Regions from separate parts of the Moritella sp. 5 genome, predicted to be linked through region 2. Evidence: predicted binding sites of a transcription regulator. Region 2 holds the regulator's gene; the other holds the start of a gene.
The links. The regulator MetJ, encoded in region 2, represses methionine synthesis genes. The targets are predictions, from matches to a motif close to TAGACGTCTAGACGTCTA.
Positions count from the first base shown of each region.

Region 1: a site for MetJ is predicted at 3,942-3,959, ahead of metB (cystathionine gamma-synthase). Genes of this name have one in related genera too.

Region 1 is NZ_CP056122.1:3,914,836-3,927,352, forward strand. Features, by position in the region: gene HWV01_RS17380 (LytS/YhcK type 5TM receptor domain-containing protein) at 1-1,167, opposite strand, end outside; gene HWV01_RS17385 (pseudouridine synthase) at 1,389-2,078, opposite strand; gene yqfB (N(4)-acetylcytidine aminohydrolase) at 2,251-2,604, opposite strand; gene metB (cystathionine gamma-synthase) at 2,709-3,872, opposite strand; gene HWV01_RS17400 (PACE efflux transporter) at 4,055-4,474, opposite strand; gene HWV01_RS17405 (VirK/YbjX family protein) at 4,844-5,782, shown strand; gene HWV01_RS17410 (GNAT family N-acetyltransferase) at 5,818-6,339, opposite strand; gene HWV01_RS22525 (hypothetical protein) at 6,358-6,444, opposite strand; gene HWV01_RS17420 (LysR family transcriptional regulator) at 6,487-7,365, opposite strand; gene HWV01_RS17425 (MFS transporter) at 7,518-8,729, shown strand; gene bla (class A beta-lactamase) at 8,918-9,775, shown strand; gene HWV01_RS17435 (zinc-dependent alcohol dehydrogenase family protein) at 10,013-10,990, shown strand; gene HWV01_RS17440 (LysE family translocator) at 11,088-11,696, opposite strand; gene HWV01_RS17445 (LysR family transcriptional regulator) at 11,793-12,517, opposite strand, start outside.
Region 2 is NZ_CP056122.1:142,000-154,516, forward strand. Features, by position in the region: gene priA (primosomal protein N') at 1-1,477, opposite strand, end outside; gene rpmE (50S ribosomal protein L31) at 1,709-1,921, shown strand; gene HWV01_RS00645 (malic enzyme-like NAD(P)-binding protein) at 2,328-3,569, shown strand; gene HWV01_RS00650 (RNA-binding S4 domain-containing protein) at 3,675-4,244, shown strand; gene metJ (met regulon transcriptional regulator MetJ) at 4,426-4,752, opposite strand; gene HWV01_RS00660 (bifunctional aspartate kinase/homoserine dehydrogenase II) at 4,929-7,352, shown strand; gene metF (methylenetetrahydrofolate reductase) at 7,496-8,383, shown strand; gene ppc (phosphoenolpyruvate carboxylase) at 8,484-11,114, opposite strand; gene argE (acetylornithine deacetylase) at 11,273-12,421, opposite strand.

The DNA of each region.
Region 1 (12,517 bases), 1.2 Mb from region 2:
TAAATTGGCTATCAATTGACGGGCTTTATCGGGATTAATACGTACTAGCGTGGAAATAGCATTCAAAGTATTGAACAAAAAGTGTGGGTTAATTTTACTTTGTAATGCAGAAAGCTCTGCTTTACTCGTCATGGTTTTCAACTGCTCAAGACGTGAAACTTCCATTTGAGTGGAGATCAATTGCGATAAGCCGATGGTCATTTCACGTAATGACGGTCGAATACGGTGTGGTTGGCGATAGAATATTTTAAACGTACCGCTAACTACGCCGCTTTCCCACAATGGAATAATTAACAGCGAATGAAAGCCGTGTACATTAAGATTATTACTAATTATTTGTTCGCCCGTATTAACCGCCTGCTGGGTCATTTCACTGATCTTGTGGTAAGTATCCAAGTAGTTTTTTTGACCAACACCAACATAAGCCAATACGTCTTTTACATCGGTAATGGCGACGGCGTCTGCATTCGTTTCTTTACGAATAATACTGCATACTTTGATCAATGAGTCGCGGTGATTATTGCGAAAGTAAGGTAATGTTTTATTGGCGATATCGAGGGCAAGTTTTGCTTGTTTAGCGGCGATTAAATCTTTTTCGTCATCTAAATCTTGAACCAATTTGATAATAAGCCCAATACATACAGCACCACCGATCATCGGCACGCTAATGTGTTCAACAATCGTGTACGCGAGTTCCTTATCTTCAGATAGGGTCACAATTAAAATCATGGTTAAAGTTTCGCAGAGCATACCGACAATAATGCCCCATTTTGCGTAAGATTTTTTGTGGCATCGAAAATGGATCCAAGTTGCTAATAATCCCGCAATCGTACTGGAAATTAAACAAGCTAATGATGTTGGTCCGTCCATGTCGATAATATAGCGGTGTAAACCTGAAATAATGCCCGCTGGAATAGCCACCCAAGGACCAAAAATGATCCCACCAGATAAGACGGCAATAATGCGTACATTGATGAGAGACCCTTCAACATTAACACCCGTGTAGTTACTAAAGACAGCAAATAGAATGAAAAGTATCGAGATGAGGGCTGTTTCAACGGGGTGTCGTCGGGTTTTGATAACAATATGTTGGAATAAATTGGTGCGTGTTAAAAAAAATAATGCCATGAGCATCAGTGCTGCGCGCTCAAATACCGCCAGCAACATCATAAATTGTTCGGTGTACACAGAGAAAAGCCTTAATACCATCGCATAAAAGATATTTACGCTTTAATTGTACCAATCATATCAATTTTACTCTATTGATTGTTTGATTTGAAACATAATGCTCTAAATCATATTCAGAGTGATCAATGGCATAACTAAAATGGCGTTCGTCATCGTCCCAGCTGCAACGCTTTAGGCTTATTTATCTAGATGTTAGGAGATCAACAGGTAAATGAATTCACTTCATCATCGGTTAAATAACGCCACAGCCCAACTTCTACATCCAACTGTATCGCACCAATTTTTTCGCGGTGTAAGCTCACCACCCGATTCCCTACAGCTGCAAACATGCGCTTCACTTGATGAAATTTACCTTCGGTAATTGTCAATAATACTTCTTTCGGTGATACAACCTCTAAAATAGCCGGACGTGTTAATTGCTGCTCACCTTGTAATTGCACACCATAAGCAAATTTAACCGCAACATCATCGCTAATAGGTCGAGATAAGCCAACACGATAGACCTTTTGACAATGCTTGGTTGGGGTAATGATATTAAATGACCAACGCCCATCATCAGTGACCAATACTAGCCCCGTCGTATCGGCATCTAAGCGCCCTGCTACATGTAATTCGGATGCATTAGCGACATTGATATAATTAAATAATGACGGGTAAGCTTCATCGATATTAGAGCAAATGGTATCAGCTGGTTTGTGCATGAGGATATAACGGGACGCTCTTGCTATCAGCACCTTACCATTTAAACTAATATGATTGTTTTCATGCACCTGAGTTGTCACATCACAAACGACTGCGTTATTAACCGCGACACAACCAGCAATTATCATCGCAGTTGCTTCGGTTCGGCTTAACTCAGTACTTTTACAAACAAATTTATCAAGGCGCATTAAACTAAATTCTATATCAGATAAAGAGCGCTATTATCCTTGTTCAGCAGTAATAATCAACACGATTTTAAGTATCAATAGATAAGATAAAACCAACAGATTAGTGTAAAAGCTCATCATTAAAAGGAATTTAATATGTGGGCATATCAAGTAAAAAACCAATGGGGTGTACTTACGTCATCGGCACCGCGTCTGCATCGAAAGCGGACTTTGTTACAAGCTTATAAGACACCACATATAACTGTTCAATGCCCGGATAAATATCTTGGATCACAGCTTTCAGCACGGCTAATGTCATGTTTTCTTGCTCGGCATGAAAATCAGATAACGCGGTAAATAAAATAGGCTCTACAGAGATAATAAATAGTTGGCAAAATTCACGTCCACCTTCTAACGTAGAAACAGTCACAGTCGAACCCGGGACATAGTTATTTTCAGATGCATCACGAATGGTAATGGTTTTTTTACCGCTAAGAATGTCGGTTTCAAAGCGTTCAAAGAAGGTCATAGTGGTTGGTTGTGCCATGCGGATTTCTATTATAAAGATAAGAGGTAAGCATTATATCCTATTTTCTATCCAGCACGACCCACAATAAAATAGGGTGATTGTTATCACCCTATTACTATCTACTATTGTTGACTCTTAGCTAAACCATTTGCTAAGTCAGCTAAAATATCATCTATATCTTCAATACCAACAGAAATTCTTACTAGTGAATTTGTAATACCAGCAACAAGACGAGCGCTTTCTTCCATGCCAGCATGAGTCATAGTTGCAGGGTGAGAAATAAGACTTTCTACGCCACCTAATGACTGCGCTAACGTAAACAACTCTAGATTAGCAAATAATTTCACTGCCGCTTCGCCACCTTTAACATTAAAACTGAGCATCGCGCCAAAACCCGCCTGCTGCTTTTTAGCGATTTCATGGCCAGGATGATCTTCAAAACCAGGGAAATACACGGTATCAATAGCATGATGAGATTTTAAAAAACTCGCCACTTGCAAAGCATTTTCTTGGTGTTGTTTCATCCGAATAGGTAACGTTTTTAGGCCTCGTAACGCTAAAAAGCTATCAAAAGCGCTACCTGTAATACCAATACAGTTTGCCCACCAAGCTAGCTCTTCACCAAGGGCTTGTTCTTTAGTCACTAAAACACCACCAACCACATCACTGTGGCCATTAATGTATTTAGTCGTAGAGTGAAAAACAATATCAGCACCGAGCCCTAACGGTTGTTGTAACGCTGGAGAAAGGAAAGTGTTATCAACCGCAACCAAGGCACCAACCTCGTGACACGCTTTAGTAACACTCTCAATATCGACTAAGCGTAGCAATGGATTGCTTGGGCTTTCCAGTAGCACTAATTTAGGTTTTTCAACTAACGCTTTGTCCAGTGCGACTTGATCATTTTGATCAACAACAATTAATTTAAATTGACCACGTTTAGCTAAATGGGTAAATAAACGGAAACTACCGCCATAACAATCATGAGGAATAACCACTAAGTCATCAGTCGACAACAATTGACATAGAAGGTGCACTGCTGACATACCGGTGCTGGTAACAATGCCTACGCTACCTTGCTCCAAATCAGCAACTGCTTGTGCGAACGTTGCTCTGGTTGGATTTCCCGTACGAGAGTAGTCAAACGAACGTTTATCATTAAAACCTTTTAATGAATAAGTACTTGATAAATGGATGGGAGCAACGACAGCACCATGATGCTCATCTGTATTTATTCCAGCTCTCACTGCCGCTGTATTGATATTTTTTATCTTGGCATTTGACATACTTTTCCCTCATATTCGACAACCATGGTCATAATTATATTCAACAATCACCATGGACGGCCGAACAGCTGGACTTCCAGACAGCCACAACACTAAGCGTTCTACATATTTTGGTCAAGATGTTTTTAACATAAGTGAAATAAACATCATTCTAGTCAGATTTAAAATGTACTTTAGTTCCATTATCCCGCGGTAGTCCGCACAGGAAATAGCTTATCGTACGCTAAGTTATAGCCATAAGCGTAAAACAAATAGAAAACAACCATGCCGATATCAAGCACAAACGCATCCCATAAGCTTAAGTCAAAAAACCACGCCATAAACGGGATAGTTAAAAACAGTAAACCGCCTTCAAAACCTATGCTATGTACAATACGGATCAGGGTTGTTTTCGTTACTGAACCCATTTTTTTCAACATGTATTTATCAAAACCAATGTTGTATACATAGTTCCAGCCCGTCGCCACAACCGAGAATAATACGCCCATAGCACCGACATGACCAAGATCAAAACCTAGTTGACTTAATATACCCATAATCACAACTAGGCCAATTATCTCAAATAAAATCGCATGTCTAATACGGTCTAATCTTGTTCTCATCTTTTGCTCTCCACATCATCATCTGTATGTCACACCCATTGTCGTAACCATACTTTTATAAATATTTATTGTGGCGGCTATTCTATAGCGAAAAAACATAACTAAAAGTTAGTTTCCATCTGTTTTTCGGATACATTAAGCGCCGGCGACCTCAAATTTACAAAAATAGACAAAATTACACTTAGTTAAAAATACTACTTTTAGTATAATAACTCTGGATAACGGGAAGGTTAAATGAAATCAATGTAGCGCTAGATTCCATATGAATTCGACATATTAGGTGTTAATATCGTAAGATATAAATATTGAACAATGTAATAAACCTCACTTTAAAATATAAATAACAGCCCTACTAGGAATAAAAAATCGATGTCTACAATTAACATCTTTGAATTAGCCGATCAGATTTACCCGAATGCAAAAGGGATTAAAAAAATACAAAAAAAAGTCAGGTTCTCTTTTTGGGCGTTAAAAAATGGTAAATCAGTCAATGCGATGGCAGATCTTTTTTCCCGAGATAATTTAAAAGCAGTATTTAAAAACAACCCTAGAATCATGGAAAAGCCGCTAAAGCCCTACATATGCGCTAACTGGTCAAGTACAGAACGAATTAAATATTTAACCGAACATTATATGTTTATTGATGATACTTTTGGCACACACGCGAGTACTGTGGTTTCAAGTAAAGGTATTAGCATCTTAGATTTTGAAAGTTTAAGCGGACAGAAATATTACGTTATGTTATATCAAGGGTCTAGCCGTGAAGGTGGCCTTGGTATTCGTTTGGTTAACGAAAAATATCAAAATATTTATACTTTAACATGTAACATTTCCGGTACCCATACTAAAACAATGCACATTGGGGCATTGCAAGGTGCTAGTGAGGAAATAGAAAACCGTCATGCGCTAATTAAAGAACTAACTAAATCATTACACGGATTACGCACCAAATCATTATTAGTTGAAATGGCATTAATGTTGGCACGTATTTTAGGTATTAGTGAAGTCAAAGCTATTTCTAATAAAGGTCATGTCTATCAAGCACTGAATTATATTATCTCGAAAAGAAAAGTAATAACCTTTGATTATGATGGCTTGTGGGACGAATTTGAAGCAACAAAAATAGACCCATACTTTTTTGGTTTGTCTGTGTCTACGCCACGAAAAGACCCACTGACATTGAAAAAAACCAAACGTAAAATGTACACTAAACGATACCAATGGTTAGATGACTCTGAAATTACCATGGCGACAAATTTAGCGCCTTGGCTGGTGAATCCAATAATAAAAAACGAGCAAACTAGCTAAAAACATACTCAACAGCTAGATACAAGTTCACAACATTAAGCTTGTGAACTTGTATTTAGTTTATAAATCCGATCTGCATATAAAACACCACCTATGCTATATGCTTGTGGTATCACTTCATTAAGCTTAAAACCACACTTCGCCAACACCTTTTCTGAAGCAACATTACCTTCAGTCACGATGCCTTGAAAGACTGAGATAAGGTGCACTCGCATTGCCCAAGCTATAACGCCCAGTAATGACTCAGTGGCATAACCCAGACCAAAGTATTCCGGTAATAACAGATAACCGACTTCTGCAGATCGGCCATCATAATCAAAACCCGTGATACCAACTGCCGTATTGGTTTCAACATCGGTGATCACCAAACATAACCAAGCACCAGAAGTGACAGACCATCGAGGTAAACGCGATTCAAACTTAACGCGAATATCATCGTCACTTGGTTGATCAAAACATTTTTCAATCACACGCGATTCTGTATGTAAACGTAAAAATAACGGCCAATCTTGTTCCGTTATTTGACACATACTTAAACGTTGAGTCGTGATCTGCATATTTCTCCCTTTACTACTTTATAGCGTAAATCTAAGTATCATGAAAGCACACATACCTATAAAAACCACAGCTAACGTATTCTTTATCTTTAAACTTAATAACACGGTAAATAGACCTGCATATAAAAATGGGCTATTAAAGATTTTCTATTCACTCACCTGCGCAAGGGTAAATTCAACAAAGCGTCTATTAGCCAAAGACAAATACCCATCTTTACGCCACGCAAGTGCCAGATCCAAATAAATAGGCGGATCAAACGGTATGCCTTTAACGTCTGCTTCTTGATCTGTAACTAACTCCAATAATGCAGTAATGGCAAATTCATTTTTAACGATATTAAGGATCATGGTGATCAGGTTTGTTTCAAAAGAATAGTTCGCAGTCATATTATTTTCTTTACACAGGCCATCAATCACTTCGCGATGAAAATAGCCCGCCTTAAACATCACTAACTCATGGGTAAAAAAGTCTGCATAGGTCACTGATTTGGCATTTGCCAGGGCATGATCCTTACCGACCGCAGCCACCATTTGTGGACGAATTAAACGCTGAATTTGCAAGCTATCAGGCACATGATCATCGACAATAACCCCTAGGTCCAATTCACCAGAAAGTAATTTTTCTTTAATCGTTTGCGTACCAGCTTCGACAATACTCAAGTTTAAATTAGGATATTTAAACTTAAATGCCATTAAGATCTCGGGAAAGAAATACGAGCCCATCATCCCCGGAATACCAATGTTAACCTCCCCTTGATCTAAACCCCGTAGATCATGTAACGCGGTTTCAGCATCAGTAATACGAGCAAGAATACCCTTGCTGTGTGCAAGCAGAACTTCCCCTTCTTTGGTCACTACCACGCCTTTACTACTGCGGATCAATAATGGCATACCTATTTGATCTTCAAATTTACGCATCGCAATACTCAGCGCAGATTGAGCAATGCCCAAGTGTCCGGCCGCCTTGGTATAACTGCCCTGTGCAACAATCGTGGCAAAATAATGCAGTATTTTAGAATTAAGCATAACTAAAATAGATACCTTTCATGATATTTATATATTTTTCATATTAGCATTAGATCGCTAGTCTATAAGCATTGTTAGTACCGCATGACCCGAATAAAGCAGATCATGCTACTCCCTTAACTATTTACCTTCGTTATCAGCAGGACGGATGAATGATTGCACTGCATTCTCAAGATTATAAAAAAGTAACCTTAGGGCTCGGACTAGGCTCATTTCTGGTGTTTTGCAATTTATATTATTTTCAGCCGCTACTGCCGTATTTTATGGTCAAGTTTAACGCCACTGAATTACAAGTTAACTGGTTATTCTCTAGCACCACCTTAGCGATCGCTTTATCCTTACTGCCTTGGGCAATCTTATCTGAAATAATTGGCCGCAGACCGATTATGCGTTGCAGTTTAATACTGATCCCCTGTATTAACTTTTTAATGTTTATTAGCGCAGATCTACACACATTAATATTACTGCGTGCATTGCTTGGCATTGCACTGGCAGGATTTATTGCCGTGGCAGTGGCATATATGGCTGAAGAATTTGAGCCACCAGCAATGTTGATCGCAATTGGCGGTTACATCAGTGCCAATACGTTAGGTGGTATTATTGGCCGCATATATGGCGGCGTCATGACCGATGCAATTGGTATACAGTGGACGATGCTTGTGATGTCGATACTCAGTGGTATAGCACTGCTCATTATATTTCCGCTGATATTAAAACAACGCCACTTTATCGGCCGACAAGGTAGGTTACTGCATCATGCAGTACAAATCATCAGGCATGTTAAAAACCCGAATCTGATTTTTGCAATGTTGATTGGAGGGCTCAACTTTTCGGTATTCATTAATATTTTTTCAGTGATGGGATTCAAGTTATCTGCCACGCCCATATCTTTACCTGCCAGCTTATTATCAATGATGTTCTTGTGTTACCTCAGCGGCACATTATCAGCAAGATTAAGTGGACGCTGGATGCACGCACATAGTCTATTCAGCGGGCTATTACTCGGGATCGGCATTAGCCTAGTCGGGCTCATCATCCTATCGCAGCAAACGATGCTGACAATCATTATCGGTTTATTAGTATTAAGCGCTGGCGCATTCTTTATTCATGCTCTCGCTTACAGCCATATTGGCCGCAGTGCGACACAAGGTAAATCAACCGCAACCGCGCTATACCTTGTCATGTACTATTCAGGCGGTAGTATTGGTGGCTTTATTCTTATTTACTGTTGGCAAATCGGAGGATGGTGGCCGGTGCTTGCTGCGACAAGTATTATTTATACCATGATGGTGAGCTTAGTCTTTGCACTTAAATTCGTGCATCGCCGTTCACTCAATTTTAATAAAACGACTCTAACCGTGTAATGTGATTCAACACCGTACATCAATCATAAAATTGACACAATCTGACATAATTTGGCACATCATTGCCACTTTTATACTTTATAATATCGTTATACATTCATAAATTAGAGGATATTAGTTTGAACTCTCGACATATTTTTAGTACATTTTTAAATAGTGTTATCTTCATCAGTATACTGTTTACCTCAATACCTGCAATTTCAGCAACCTTAATCACGTCAGATAACCCTATTACCGTATCACTATCTACTATAAAAAAAGTGGAACAGCAATTGATCGGAAATGCAAAAAATAGCTCAGGTATTGGTATTTCTGTACTCGACCTCAAAACAGGCCAGCAATGGCATTACAATGGTAACAAACGTTTTCCGTTAATGAGTACATTCAAAACATTAGCTTGTGCCAAATTACTCAATGACGCAGATAATGGAAAAATAAATATCAATACTCCTGTCACTATCAAGCAATCTGATATTTTATCTTATGCGCCTATCACCAAAACGATGGTCGGTAAAACCATGACATTGGACGAGATCTGCGCAGCAACTATGTTAACCAGTGATAATACCGCCGCAAACATAATCCTAAGTCATATTGGAGGCCCTCAAGCGCTAACATCATTCATACGCGGGCTTAACGACCAAACGACCCGATTAGATCGTATCGAACCTTTTCTTAATAACGTAGATATTAATGAGATTCGTGATACAACAACCCCAAATGCTATGGCTAGCACGCTTTCAGCACTACTCTACCACGGTGCACTCTCGACACAATCAACACAAAAATTAAAACAATGGATGATGAATAATAAAGTATCGGATTCACTTCTACGGGCAGTCTTACCAACGCAATGGTCTATTGCCGATAGGTCTGGATACGACGGTAATCATGGCTCAAGAGGCATTACAGCGGCAATTTGGTCAAGTAAACGCCAACCACTAATCATAACTATCTATCTGGGTCAAACAGGAAAATCAATCAGTCAACTTAATAAAGCAATTGCTGAAATAGGCGAAAGTATCTTTGCCAATTATCTGAACTAAACAAATAATCGAATTCGTTATTTGTAAATATAAGTGAAATACCTCACGGATGAGGTTTTAATTACTTTAATTATAGTGATTTATATCGCAACAAGTAACGAACTTGACTCTTGTTAAGCGCGAGTAACTATTTCTTTGCTTTTGTTTAAAAAGCAAAAGTAGTTTGCTTAAAGGGTTATTGTTGGCCCGTTAAACAAAACATAGAATAGCCCCATCTTAACGAATGAGGCACAAACCATGAAAGCAATGATCATCAAAGAAATCGGTTCAAGCGACGTTTTTCAATTAGTAGAAAAAGCAAAACCAACATTAAAATCAGGCCACATGGTTGTTGAAGTAAAAGCAACAAGCGTAAACCCCCTTGATACTATGTTACGCTCAATTGAACTGCCTTGGTCTGCAAACTTACCAGAAGTACTACACGGTGATGTTGCCGGTATCGTTATTGAAGTCAGTGAAGACGTATCAGACTTCAACATAGGTGACGAAGTTTACGGTATGGCTGGCGGCATTAATGGTGTTGACGGTGCACTCGCAGAATTCATGTTAGTTGATGCGCGTTTAATGGCGAAAAAACCTAAAACATTGACGATGAAACAAGCAGCAGCATTACCACTGGTTGCTATCACTTCATACGAAGCGTTAGTAAACAAAATGAATGTACAAGCTGGCGATAACGTTCTTATTCATGGGGCAACAGGTGGCGTAGGTCACATCGCAGTACAACTTGCAAAAGTACTTGGCGCAACAGTTACATCGACTCACTCACCTGCAAACGCTGAACTCGCAAAAACAGTGGGAGCAGATAACTTAGTTGATTTCACGACAGAAACAGTGGCTGACTATGTACAAGCGCACACTGGCGGCACTGGTTTTGATAAAATCTTTGATACTGTTGCTGGCGAAAACATCCAAAAATCATTTGAAGCAGCTAAATATAATGGGCACGTAGCAACCATTTTACCGATTGAAAACGTGCTACAAGTGGCACTCAAAAGCTTGTCATTCCACAGTGTATTAATGCTAATTCCATTATGTCACGGCATTAACCATGAGTCACACGGTCGTATTTTAACTGAAATTGCAGCACTGGTCGATGCAGGTAAAATCACGCCAATTATTGATAAAAGCGACTATTCAATTTGGGAAGTTGCACAAGCACACGATCACTTAGGATCAGGAAAAGCGGTTGGTAAAGTAACCTTAACAGCGTAATTATACAGACGGTTTTAATACCCTAAAATACCTCAAAGCACCACAACGACTGTTATCGACAGGAAAAATTGTGGTGCTTTTTGTTTCTATATAAAGCCTAGATTGCGACTCTAGCTGCGACAGCCAGTAAGACCACACCAGTGACCTTATCAATCTTGTGCACATTATTTTTTAATTTAGCGAGTAATGATGATTGCGATAATACAATCGCAATGATGCAATACCACAAGGTATCAATACTAAATACCGTACCCACCATGATCAGGTTTTGTAACCAACCCGCATCCGCTTCGACAAATTGACCGAACAAGGCCAAAAAGAAAATCGCTAATTTAGGATTAAGAAACGCGATCATAAAGCCTTGTACAATACTCTCTTTTAAGGTCACCGCTTCCTCTTGCTGATCCACATCATCCAATGCCGGTTTTGAGGTTAACGCTTTGTAAGCCAAGCGCAGTAGCATGGCAACGCCCGCATACTTGATCACATTAAATAACCACGGTGTTTGTTGGATCACAATAGCCAAACCGACCACTGTTAACGCGGCATACACACCAACACCAACACCATGAGCAATACTGGCTGCAACACCATTAACACGACCACCCGAGATAGTATGCTTTAACACCACCGCCAGACTCGGACCCGGCGTCATCGCCCCCATCACGCAGATCAGCGCTAAAGACATCCACGCAGTTAATTCCATTCCAACTCCTCGTTTATTATATTGTTATATAAGGTTAATCAATTGCCCTTATCTACCCTCATATTAATACAGCCAAAGCATGAGTTAAAATTGTATTTACGACTTATTAGCATGAAGTAATTTCATACCTATGATTTTGGTACGCTCAAGATGCTTGTTTAAGAAAGGAAAACATAATTCTCTGAACCAAGTATGCTCAGGATCTTGATGGTGTTTCGCATGCCATAACAAGTAATATTGCTGCGGTTTAAGCGTAATAGGCAGTCGCATGACCCGAAGATCGTATGTTTGTGCAAAATCAGCCGCAATGTGTAGTGGCGTCGTCAATAAGGTATCAGTTTTTAATAACAGCTCAATCGCCGATTGAAAGAAGGGTACTGATGCAAAAACCTGACGCTGCTCACCCAATGCCGACAAGGCTAAATCAACGGGGCTGTCTTTATCGCCACCACCACTGATCAGTACATGCTTCGCATTGATATACTCAGTCACCGATAACTCATCACTCAAACACAAAGGGTGCTGACGGCGACATACAACCACCAGCTGATCTTCACCAATACTTTTTCCATGTAAGTTATCAGGTACAAAATCCGTAATCGTGCTAACTAGATCCAACGCCATGTCAGCCAACTCGGTTAACTTATCTTTATGCCACAATTGATATTCAACACTAGCACTAGCGGCATTGACAGCAAGCTCACAACATATTGACGGTAAGATCGCTTGCGCAACATAATCACTCGAAGCTAAGGTAAATTTACGTTGGCATCGGCTTGGATCCACCTCACTCGGTAAATACAAATTATCTAACGTCTGCA
Region 2 (12,517 bases):
CAGTACCAAATCCGGCGGTGATTATCTCATTGGAATCACAACTTGGGCAACGACGTGGTTTTGGAAATTGTTCATCGCAATGATGACAGTGCAATATATTACGTGATTGATGATAGGTGTAATAGGTATTACAACGCTGACATTCCGCCATCGAACCACAGGTATGGCACATGACTGCTGGTGCATAACCACGACGGTTTAGAAATAGCAGTACTTGATTACCTGCGGCTAAATGGGTCGCCATTAATGCGATGAACTCAGCAGAGAGGCCTGAATCTAAGGACTGATTTTTGATGTCGATGAGGTGATGGTTTGGCATCTGGGCATTACCAGCGCGTTGGGTTAGTTGCAAATGACGATATTTTCCTGTCATGGCATTGTGCAGCGTTTCTAACGCAGGGGTGGCTGAACCTAATACCACGGCAATGTTATTACGCTGTGCTCTGACGATGGCTAGATCTCGCGCATGGTAACGAAATGTTTCTTGCTGTTTCAGGGACCCATCATGTTCTTCATCAATAATGATCACCCCTAAATCATGCATGGGAGTAAATATTGCAGATCGTGTACCAATTACGATACCTGCGACACCTGCTTGTGCTTCAAGCCAAGCCTCACGACGTTCTGCGTCATTTAAACCAGAGTGCAACGCGACAATTGGTACGTTGAAACGACGTTTGAAGCGTGAAATAGTTTGTGGCGTGAGACCGATTTCAGGAACTAATACGAGCGCTTGTTTACCGGTCTTTAATACTTTTTCTATGACATTAAGATAGACTTCGGTTTTACCACTGCCAGTAACACCATCAAGCAGATAAGTGGCAAAGTGATTAATATCAATCGCCGCAATGGTGATCGCTTGCTCGGTATTGAGTGAGGGGCGATTATCACTAATAACGAGATTCTGGCGCCAGTGTTGAGCATCGTTATCTTGGACCTCTATGTATTCTTGGCTAATTAGCCCTTTGTCTTGCAATGCTTTGATGGTCGTTGATTTTATATTGGCTAACTTTAAGTGTGATTGGGTTAGCCTTGTTTCAGCCAGTAACTTGATGGTTTGTAATTGAGCCGGTGTTAAACGATTTAATTCTTGGGCTGTTAATTCATGCGCGTTATCGGTTAATTGCCAGAATGTGTAGCTGTTTAATTTTGCAGATTCTAATTTACGTAATAATACCGGTAGGGCTTGTGCGATCACTTCACCAATCGGGTAATGGTAATAATCAGCGCACCAACTAAAAAATGCTAGCATGTCAGCTGATAAAATAGCGTTGTCATCGAGTACATTAATGATTGGCTTTAGTTTTTCGAGCGGAAATTCACTGTCGTTTTTGGTTACCAATGCAATACCAACTAATTGCTTATTCATAAAGGGAACACAGACACGCATGCCTGGCTGAATATGTTCATTCTCAGAATAGGTATAATCAAAAGTTCTGCTTAAATGTATGGGAACGGCGACGGCAACAACTGGCATGAACTTAACTCTCTTTTACGGACTGTATCTGTACTTCAGTAAACAGTTTACGGCTGTTAACTAGGTAATGTCTTGATATTTTCTGTTTAATCTTCTAATTGTGGTTTATTTATGCATCAGCTATTGATATTTAGGGGCAAGATCCTATATTATTCGCAGCCTAAAAATTCTATAACTTTATGTGGTGTCTGGCAGTGTTTCAGATGGCGACATAACTAAATTGAGGTTTCTATGAAACAAGGTATCCACCCAGAATATGCTTCTATGGAAGCAAAATGTTCATGCGGTAACATTTTCGCTGTTGGTTCAACTCGCGGTAAAAACATCACGCTAGACGTATGTTCAAACTGTCACCCATTCTACACTGGTAAGCAACGTAATGTTGATACTGGTGGTCGTGTTGATAAGTTCAACAAGCGTTTTGGCGCTCTTTCTGCAAAATAAGAATTGTATTTATACAATTTGTTGTAGTGAATCAAAAAGGTACCTTAGGGTACCTTTTTTTATATCTTAAAAATAGTTTGAAACATTTATAAAACTTATATTTAACTTAAATGCTTTCATTTGGATAAAAATGTTCTTCTAAAATTAGTAAATCATATAAAAATAAACACTTCATACCAGTACAAAGGTAGAATAAACAACTTAAATTACTGTAGAATCATGGTAACAGTATTATTAGCTAGTTTAGCTCAGTGTAAAACAAAAGTGACCTGTGTTAAATTAAAGTTAAATATTTGGCGTTACATTCGATTATTATTTTAATTCCCCCAACGTTGTTTCTCACTCCTTGTTATTCTTGAATTAAGGCGTTGAGTTATGTGTATTCATTTCACTCAGGATATTGTGTATGTCAGACCTTAGACAGCAAGCATTGGATTACCATGCGAACCCTAAACCAGGCAAAATTGCTATTCAACTTACTACGTCAGCAGAAACCGCTGATGATCTTTCTTTAGCATATAGCCCAGGTGTCGCAGAACCAGTGCGTGAAATTGCTGCTAACCCTGATGATGCTTATAAATATACGGCCAAAGGCAACTTAGTGGCGGTGATCACTAACGGTACTGCGATTTTAGGTCTCGGTAATTTAGGCCCACTGGCTTCAAAGCCGGTAATGGAAGGTAAAGCACTACTATTCAAGCGCTTTGCAGATATCGATTCGATTGATATTGAAGTGAAACACCGTACGACAGAAGAATTTATTGATACAGTTGCCAATATTGCCGATACATTCGGTGGTATTAATCTTGAAGATATTAAAGCGCCAGAATGCTTTGAAATTGAAAAAGCGTTAATTGCACGTTGTCAGATCCCAGTATTTCATGACGATCAGCACGGTACTGCAATCGTAACCGCTGCAGGTATGATTAATGCGCTAGATATTCAAGGTAAAGACATCACTGAAGCGGCTATTGTTTGTATGGGCGCTGGTGCTGCTGCAATTGCATGTATGGAATTACTAATTTCATGTGGCGCACAACGTGAAAAAATCTACATGTTAGATCGTAAAGGCGTGATCCACACACGTCGTGATGACATTAACGAGTATAAGCAACGTTTTGCTAATAATACTGATAAGCGTACATTGCAAGATGCAATTAACGGTGCTGACGTATTTGTTGGTGTATCAGGTCCAAATGTATTGTCTGCTGACGATGTTAAATTAATGGCCGATAATCCAATTATTTTTGCATGTTCGAATCCTGATCCAGAAATTAAACCTGAATTGGCTCACGCGGTACGTCAAGATTTGATCATGGCAACGGGTCGTTCTGATTATCCAAATCAGGTGAATAACGTACTGTGCTTCCCGTTTATCTTCCGTGGTGCATTAGATGCGCGAGCGAGTGTGATTAATGAAGCAATGAAAGTCGCGGCTGTACATGCAATTCGTGAAATTGCGAAAGAAGAAGTGCCACAGTCAGTATTAGTTGCGTCTGGTGCGACATCGTTAGAGTTTGGTAAAGAGTACATTATTCCAAAGCCAATGGATCCTCGTTTATTGCCACGTGTTGCACGTGCTGTTGCATTAGCGGCAGTTGAAACGGGTGTATCGCGTATCGATTTACCAGAGAATTACATGCTGTAACTAACCAGTATGATTTTCACAAACGCCAAGGTTTATCCTTGGCGTTTGCATTTCTAGGTTTATACTTGTATAAAGTTCTGCTATTTGCCCACATTTAAGGTTCCCATGTCTGAAGAATATGAAATTGAAGTTATCCCTGTTGTTGTTTCTGAAGAACCGATTGAATTATATAAGATCTTAAAAATCGAAAATTTAGTGACCTCGGGCAGTGAAGCGAAGAACTATATTGCAGACGGTTATGTGTATGTGAATGGTGAAGTTGAAACACGCAAACGTAAAAAGATCATGTTTGGCGATATCATTGGTTTTAATGGTGAAGCTTATCAAGTCATGTCTGCGGAAGAACTTGCAGAATACGATATTACTGATGAAGAAGAATTTGTGGACCCTGCAGCTTTAGAGTCTGATTCTGTAGCAACATATATTACAGAAAACGATGTTACTGAAGACTATTTCACAGGAAACAATACTGTTGAGCAAGATGTTGCTGTTGAACCCGAATTTATTGCACCAACACCAGTTGCTAAGCCTGTTGTCGACAGCATCCCTGAAGGTATCTGGGAGCAGCCTGAAAAGAAGAAAAAGAAAAAATCTGAAGCTAAACAAGTGAAAGTAGCTGAACCGAAACCGGTTGAGAAAAAGAAAAAAGGCCGCGCGGCTCCTTTTAGTTTTTAGTTTTTAGTTTTTAGATTTTAGATTTTAGATTTCACTTTAAGGTATTAGCAACAATGCGAGCTAGATAGCGCATTGTATATAGGCTAAATCAAAACAGGCACCTATAATTGGGGCCTGTTTTATAAAAGGTGAGCCTGTTTTATTTTCAGACGTTCTTTATTTAGCTCTCGTTAGTTAGTGACTAATCATCTTGTTCTAAATAATCATCAATATTAATGTCCAGTGCTAACATCTGTGCTTTAGCTTCTGCTGGTATGCTGTCTGGTTTGTCTTTTGTTAAATCTTCATCGGCAGGTAATGGTTGACCTGTGTAAGCATGTAAAAATGCCTCACACAACAACTCACTGTTGGTTGCATGACGTTGATTATTAATCTGACGGCGAGTTCTTTCATCTGTCAGCACTTTTAATACTTTCAAAGGAATTGAAACAGTAATCTTTTTAACCTGTTCACTCTTTTTCCCATGCTCTGCATAGGGGCTAATATACTCGCCGTTCCACTTCGTCATTTTTGACCTTTGCGTAAATTATTATTTATGAATAAGTAATAAGTCTACCTTTGAATTTGATTATTGGCAATCAGTATGTAAAGAGCTCTAGACGTCTGTTGACCTGTTGTAGCCTAATAGTGTATGTTTTGAGTTACTGGAAATATATTAATTCGATATTAAGTTCGGGAGAACGCATGGACGCAATTAAGCGCAGTATTCATAAATTTGGTGGCAGTAGTTTAGCTGATGCTACCTGTTATCGTCGAGTATTGACGATCATTAGCCAACATACCAAAGCACGCGATCTTATTGTAGTTTCTGCAGCGGGCAAGACCACCAACCAATTATTAGAATTATTACAATTAGCCGAAGACGGAGATCAAGCTGCATCGGAACGTCTTATTGCGACATGCGAGTATCAAACTAAGTTAATTGCAGAACTATTAGAAGGTGCCTTATGCACACAACTCACTTCTGCATTGCAAGATGACATTCATACTATAGGCCATTTATTAGAAACTACTCTTGATGTGTATGCTAAAAACCAAATTTTAGCGCATGGTGAGGTGTGGTCCGCTCGATTATTAGCAGCTTTACTGAGTCAAAGCGAACTACCAGCTAATGATTTAGATTCTCGCTTGTTTTTAACAACTGAATTAGCCGCGCAACCTGTGGTTGATGAAATGGTGTCTCGCCAAAAATTAGACTCGTGTTTAGCGACCCTGACTAATCGCGTTGTCGTGACCGGTTTTATTGCTGCAGATACACAACAGCGTACTGTGACATTGGGGCGAAATGGCTCTGATTATTCTGCGACCTTGTTAGCTGCATTAGTAGATGCTGATCAAACCACTATTTGGAGCGATGTTGCGGGGGTATTTAGTGCCGACCCACGTCGTGTAAAAGATGCTGAACTGCAAACTAAATTATCACTTGATGAAGCTGCTGAGCTCGCGCGTTTAGGCTCTCCCGTATTACATGCGCGTACATTACAACCTGTTGTCGAGAGTAAACAGCATGTGCAGTTACGTTGCAGTTATACTCCTGATGAGGGGTCAACCCAGATCCACCGTCGTTTACCAAAAGGTAAAGGGGCTAAAATTGTCACCTCGATTGATGATCTACATTTAGTGGATGTTGAGTTTAATCATGATACAGATTACCAGCAACAATATAATCAGTTAATTGCATTGTTAGCACAGCAGCAACTCTCTCCTATCTGTATCAAACGCCGTCCGACGGATTATAAGGTTAGATTTGGTTATACCGCTGAAATTGTTGAATTTGCACTTACTGCATTAGCAATATATAAACAGCAGCAATCTAATGTAACAGCCATTGAGCATGTGAGTGGTTTTTGTATGGTTGCGCTAGTGGGTTCTGGTGTAACCGATAATGCGTTGCAATCACATCAGTTTTATCAATTAATTTCAGAGCATAATCTGACATTTGTACAGACAGGTGAAAACCATTTAAGTATCTGTGCCGTTCTGCAGAAAGTGGTGTTAGAACCGTTATTGAAAGAGCTACATACGGCGTTATTTAAGCAGCCAAGACGCATTGGTGTGGTGCTGTTTGGTAAAGGAAATATCGGTGCTGGTTGGCTATCTTTGTTTGCGGAGCAAATGCATAAAGTTCCCGAACAACAAAATGTCGAACTGTGTTTATGCGGTGTATACGGCTCTCAGGGCGGGGTATTAGACTTTAATGGTCTGGATGCAGCGACGGTACTTGATGACTTCCAACCCGAATCGTTTGTATGGGAACAGTTATTATCGAATCTCGCATTGCACCCGTTTGATGAACTGGTGATTATCGATATTACCCCCAGTGAAGCAATCAGCTATTATTATCCTGAATTTGCCCAACACGGTTTCCATCTGATTTCAGCAAATAAATTCGCTGGCGCGGCGAGCAGTGAATTTTATAATCGGGTTAAGCAGAGCTTTAGTGATAATGAAAGCCATTGGTTATACAACGCCACGGTTGGCGCTGGGTTACCGATCCAATCATCTATGGATATGCTGCAACACAGTGGTGATCAAGTGACTGCTGTTAGCGGTATTTTCTCTGGTACCTTATCTTGGTTGTTTCAACAATATGATGGTAAAATTGCGTTCTCGGAATTAGTGGAACAAGCTTGGCATCAAGGGCTAACGGAACCTGACCCTCGTGAAGATTTATCGGGCAAGGACGTACAGCGCAAATTGCTTATTCTAAGCCGTGAAGCGGGCTATGAGATGGAGCTTGGCGATATTAAACTCGAGTCATTGGTATCAGAAGATCTAATGTCATTTAAAGTGGACGAGTTTTTAGAACATTGCGAAGCACTCGATGACAAAATATTACATATGTTTAATAAAGCCAAAAAGCAGGGCTTAGTATTACGCTATGTCGCTAGTTTTAGTAGTAAAGAAGGGGCGCAGGTTGGGTTAGAGTTCTTAGAACCAACCCATCCATTTGCCAACTTATTACCGTGCGATAATATTTTTTCAATTAATAGTCACTGGTATCGCCATAACCCATTAGTGATCCAAGGCCCTGGTGCTGGCCGAGATGTGACTGCGGGTGCTATTCAATCTGATCTTTTCCAATTATGTAAGTTGTTAGCGCGTTAACTTTTACATTTTCGTCTGTCGAAAACCAATGCGCATATAATTCATGTTTAAGATGAATTATGTGCGTTGACTTTATCCACCAAACTTGTGATGATTGAGACGTAAAGAGGTATGGACGTCTAAACATCTTAAGGGAATAGAGTATGAGTTTTCACAACGCACAAAATATTGAAGTATTGAATCAAAGTGTTTCTGAATTGGGACGTGATATTAACGTTTCATTTGAATTTTTCCCGCCCAACTCTCCAGCGATGACGTCTACTTTATGGGAGTCAATTAATCGTTTAAAAGCGTTAGACCCTAAATTTGTGTCTGTGACATACGGTGCTAATTCCGGCACTCGTGATCGTACTCATAACATTATTAAACAAATTAAGCATGAAACAGGCTTGATTGCTGCACCACACCTCACTTGTATTGACGCTAATCGCAAAGAGCTAAAGCAGATTGCAACAGATTATTGGGATAATGGTATTCGTAATATCGTGGCTTTACGTGGTGATTTACCACCGGGCTTGAATCAACCTGATATGTATGCAGCTGACTTAGTTGCTTTATTAAAAGAGGTAAATGATTTTGATATCTCAGTTGCCGCCTATCCAGAAGTTCACCCCGAAGCAAAAAATGCGCAAGCAGATCTGCTCGCGCTAAAAGATAAGATTGATGCCGGTGCTGATCGTGCTATTTCACAGTTCTTTTTTGATACCGAGAGTTTTTTACGCTTCCGAGACCGTTGTGCGGCAGTCGGTATTGATAAAGAGATCGTGCCGGGTATTTTACCTGTATCAAATTATAAAACCTTATGTAAGTTTTCAAAACTGACCAATGTAAAAGTGCCTAATTGGATGCACAGCCAGTTTGAAGGTTTAGATAATGATCAGGCTACACGTAATCTGGTTGGCGCAAGTATAGCCATTGACCAAGTGAAAGTATTGTCGCGCGAAGGGGTGAAGGACTTTCATTTCTATACGTTAAACCGTGCGGATCTAACGTATGCTATTTGTCATACATTGGGTGTACGTCCAAAATAATCATCGTACTGGTTATCTTGTACTTACTATCCGAATCAAAAATGCCGACATGATGTCGGCATTTTATTATCTATTCATTAGCTGATAACTAAATTGAAAGTTAACCGGTATTACGCATACCAGCAGCAACACCAGCGATACTTACCATTAAGGCTTGTTCAATATCTGGGTTCACTTCTTCACTACTACGTGCGCGGCTTAATAGCTCTGCTTGTAGGATGTTCAGAGGGTCGGTATACGGGTTACGTAACTCAATTGACTTTTTACTCCAGGGTTGAGCATCAAGTAATTGCGTGTCAGGTGTTAAACCTAAGATCAACTCAGTTGCTAACGCCAAGCTTGCACGTAGTTCTTTGCCTAAATGCCATAAATCTTCAGTCACTAGACATTGGTCATAATATTCCGCTAACCAAGCATCAGCTTTCAAAAATACCATTTCGAACATTTCAATACGGGTATTAAAGAACGGCCATTGTTGCTGCATTTCTTGCAGTGTCTCACGCTGACCTGAATCGAGCATGTTTTTGAATGCAGCTGTACAACCTAACCAAGCGGGTAACATCAAGCGGTTTTGTGTCCATGCAAAGATCCAAGGGATGGCACGTAAGCTTTCTACTCCACCGTTTGGTTTACGTTTTGCTGGGCGGCTACCGAGTGGCAGTTTACCTAATTCTAACTCAGGTGTCGCAGAGCGGAAGTAAGGCACGAATTTTTCATGGCCTTGGATATATGAGCGATATTCTTCACATGAATCCGCAGACATTTGATCCATTGCATCACGCCAAGCTTGTTCTGGTGCTGGCGGCGGTAGTAAATTAGCTTCTAAAATTGCACTGGTGTAGAGGTTTAAGCTTTGTTCAGCAACATTGGCAAGACCAAACTTAAAACGGATCATTTCACCTTGCTCTGTTACGCGTAAACCACCTTTTAATGAACCTGGAGGTTGTGATAATAAAGCTGCATGTGCGGGTGCACCACCACGACCGATGCTACCACCACGTCCATGGAATAAAGTCAGCTTAATTTCTTCTTGTTCACAGATATTAACCAAGGCTTCCTGCGAACGATACTGCGCCCAAGAGGCGGCTATTACACCTGCATCTTTCGCAGAATCAGAATAACCGATCATGATATATTGATGGCCATTGATGTAGTTTTTATACCAATCAATCGCTAATAAACTTGCCGTCACTGTACCCGCATTATTCAAATCGTCTAAGGTTTCAAATAACGGCGCAACAGGTAGACGGAATGGACAACCGGTTTCTTTTAATAATAGCTGCACAGCTAATACATCAGAGGCCTTACGTGCCATTGAAATGATGTAAATCCCTAGTGATTCTGGATCTTGCTTTGCCACAGTGCGACAAGTATCAAGCACTTCTTTTACATCTACAGACGGTTGCCAGCATTGTGGGATAAGTGGGCGCTTGTTATTAAGCTCTTGCAATAAGAACGCTTGTTTATCTTGCTCGCTCCATTGTGCGTAGTCTCCAAGACCCAAGTAACGTGTTACTTCGGCGATCACATCGGTATGACGATCACTGTCTTGGCGGATATCAAGTTTCACTAAACTCACACCGAAACATTCAACGCGGCGAATAGTATCGAGTAATGCACCTTGGGCAATAACACGCATACCACAGGCATTAAGTGAGTTATAGCAAGCTAACAATGGCTCACGTAACTGTGCTGTTGTGGTGATGATGTCACGGCTTTCTGTGTATTCGTCTTTTAACTGCGCAGTTAAGCTCGCTAATGTTTCTGTTAACTCACTACGTAATTTTTTCAGTAACACACGGTATGGTTCATGACTTTCACCGACTAATGCACGTAATGTGTCATCACAGTCATTCATTGATAATTCACTGGTGAGATGTTTTACATCTTTAAGGAACAAGTGAATAGCCATCCAACGACTGGTTAATAATACTTCTTCGGTGACCGTTGAAGTCACAAACGGGTTACCGTCGCGATCACCACCCATCCAAGAGGTAAATTTAACGGGTGAAGCGTCAATAGGTAATTGGTAACCTAAGCGGTCTTGTAGACGTTTATCAAGACTGCGTAAGAAGTTTGGTACTGCATCCCATAATGAATTTTCTACTACTGCAAAGCCCCATTTAGCTTCATCGACAGGCGTTGGGCGAACAGTTCTGATCTCGTTGGTGTGCCAGGCTTGTGATACCAATTGTTCGATACGCGTCATGAAGACATCACGCTCTTTGCTACTTAATTCAGTAAGCTCTAACTGGCTAAGGCATTTATTAATCGCGCCATGCTTATGGATCAGGGTTCGACGGGTGATTTCAGTTGGATGTGCAGTCAGTACTAAATCGATCTTAAGGTTTTGAACCGCAGAAAGTACATCTTCTTCACTGATTTCAGAGTTATTTAGTTTAGCAAAGAGTTCATCGATAGAGTCTGGCACGCAAGTGTTATCTGCACAATTACGTGAAGTGGTGTGGAACTGCTCAGCAATGTTAGCCAGGTTTAAGAATTGACTAAACGCACGCGCTACTGGTAACAGCTCATCATCAGAGAGGCTACGCAGTACGGTGAGTAATTGTGCACGGTCTTTATCATTACCTGCACGGGATGATTTTGCTAGTTGACGAATGGTTTCAATCTTATCTAAGAACTCTTCTCCAAGATGATCCTTGATTGTATTCCCTAGTACTTGGCCCAATAAGCCGACATTACTTCGTAACGCTGCATATTTATCTGACATACATAATCCTTCAATTCAGTGATGTAATACGGCAACAACTATTATCGTTATGTATGTAAAATAACTATATTTAGTGACATTCGTCAATGAAATCGTGTAATAAATACGATTAATTGTGATATAGGGTGTAATTTTACTACAAAACGATAATTCTTTAGTTAATTTTTACATGTTTCTTCAATCAGTTTTTGGATAATCGCCTGTGTTGGTTTAATTGCGGATAAATCTAAATATTCATCAGGTTGATGGGCTTGATTAATACTCCCTGGACCCATGACGATAGTGTCACATCCAAGTTGTTGAATAAACGGTGCTTCGGTGCAATAATTCACAGGTATAACGGCTTCACCTGTGAGTTTTTCAGCTAATTTAATCAACGTTGAATCAGCATCGCATGCATAAGCTGGGATCGGTTCGTGTAGATGGTAAACATCAACAGCGCCAGGCCATTGCTTTTGGATTGGTAGTAATGCTTGGTTAAGTAGCATAAACAGTTCATCGGGACTTACGTCTGGAATAGGGCGCATGTCGATGTGTAATTCACAACTGCCACAGATGCGGTTCGGGCTGTCACCACCGTGCACATGACCAAAATTAAGCGTGGGTTGTGGAATAACAAAATGATCGCAGGCGTATTGTTCTTTTAATTTACGTTGCAGCTGCAATAACTGTCCTGTTACTTGATGCATGATCTCAATGGCATTGATTCCATTAGCGGGATCTGAAGAGTGACCGCTGCGTCCAGTAATACGTATTGCTTCTGACATATGACCTTTGTGCATAAATACCGGCACCATACCAGTTGGCTCACCAATGACGGCATAATCAGGTCGGAAACTTTGTGCGGCCGCAATCGCTCTTGCTCCTGCCATGGTGGTCTCTTCATCGGCAGTGGCAAGAATGCGTAATGGTTTATCTAATTTAGTTAAATCAATGTTTTTACATGCTTCTAATACAAAGGCGAAAAAGCCTTTCATATCAATCGTACCCAAGCCATACCATTTATCATTTTTTTCAGTTAACTGAAATGGATCTTTGGTCCATAAACCGTCATCAAACGGCACGGTATCTGTGTGCCCTGCCAATAATAATCCGCCATCACCTTGGCCATAAGTCGCGACTAGATTAAATTTACCATTCGTATCAGGTACGCTGGTGATATTGATGCTAAAACCAAGTTCAGTGAACCAACCTGCGAGTAAATCAATAACAGGTTTATTACTGAAATCTAACTCTTTTTCTAATGAACTGATCGACGGTGTTAGGATCAGTGATTTATAAAGTTCGGTAAATTTAGGCAGTTGCATATTACGTTCCTGTAATGACTTAGTGTTTTTTTATGCATTAAAGTTGCATAAAAATGTAATCTGTTTTATTCTTTAATCATCCTTACTCTACAACGT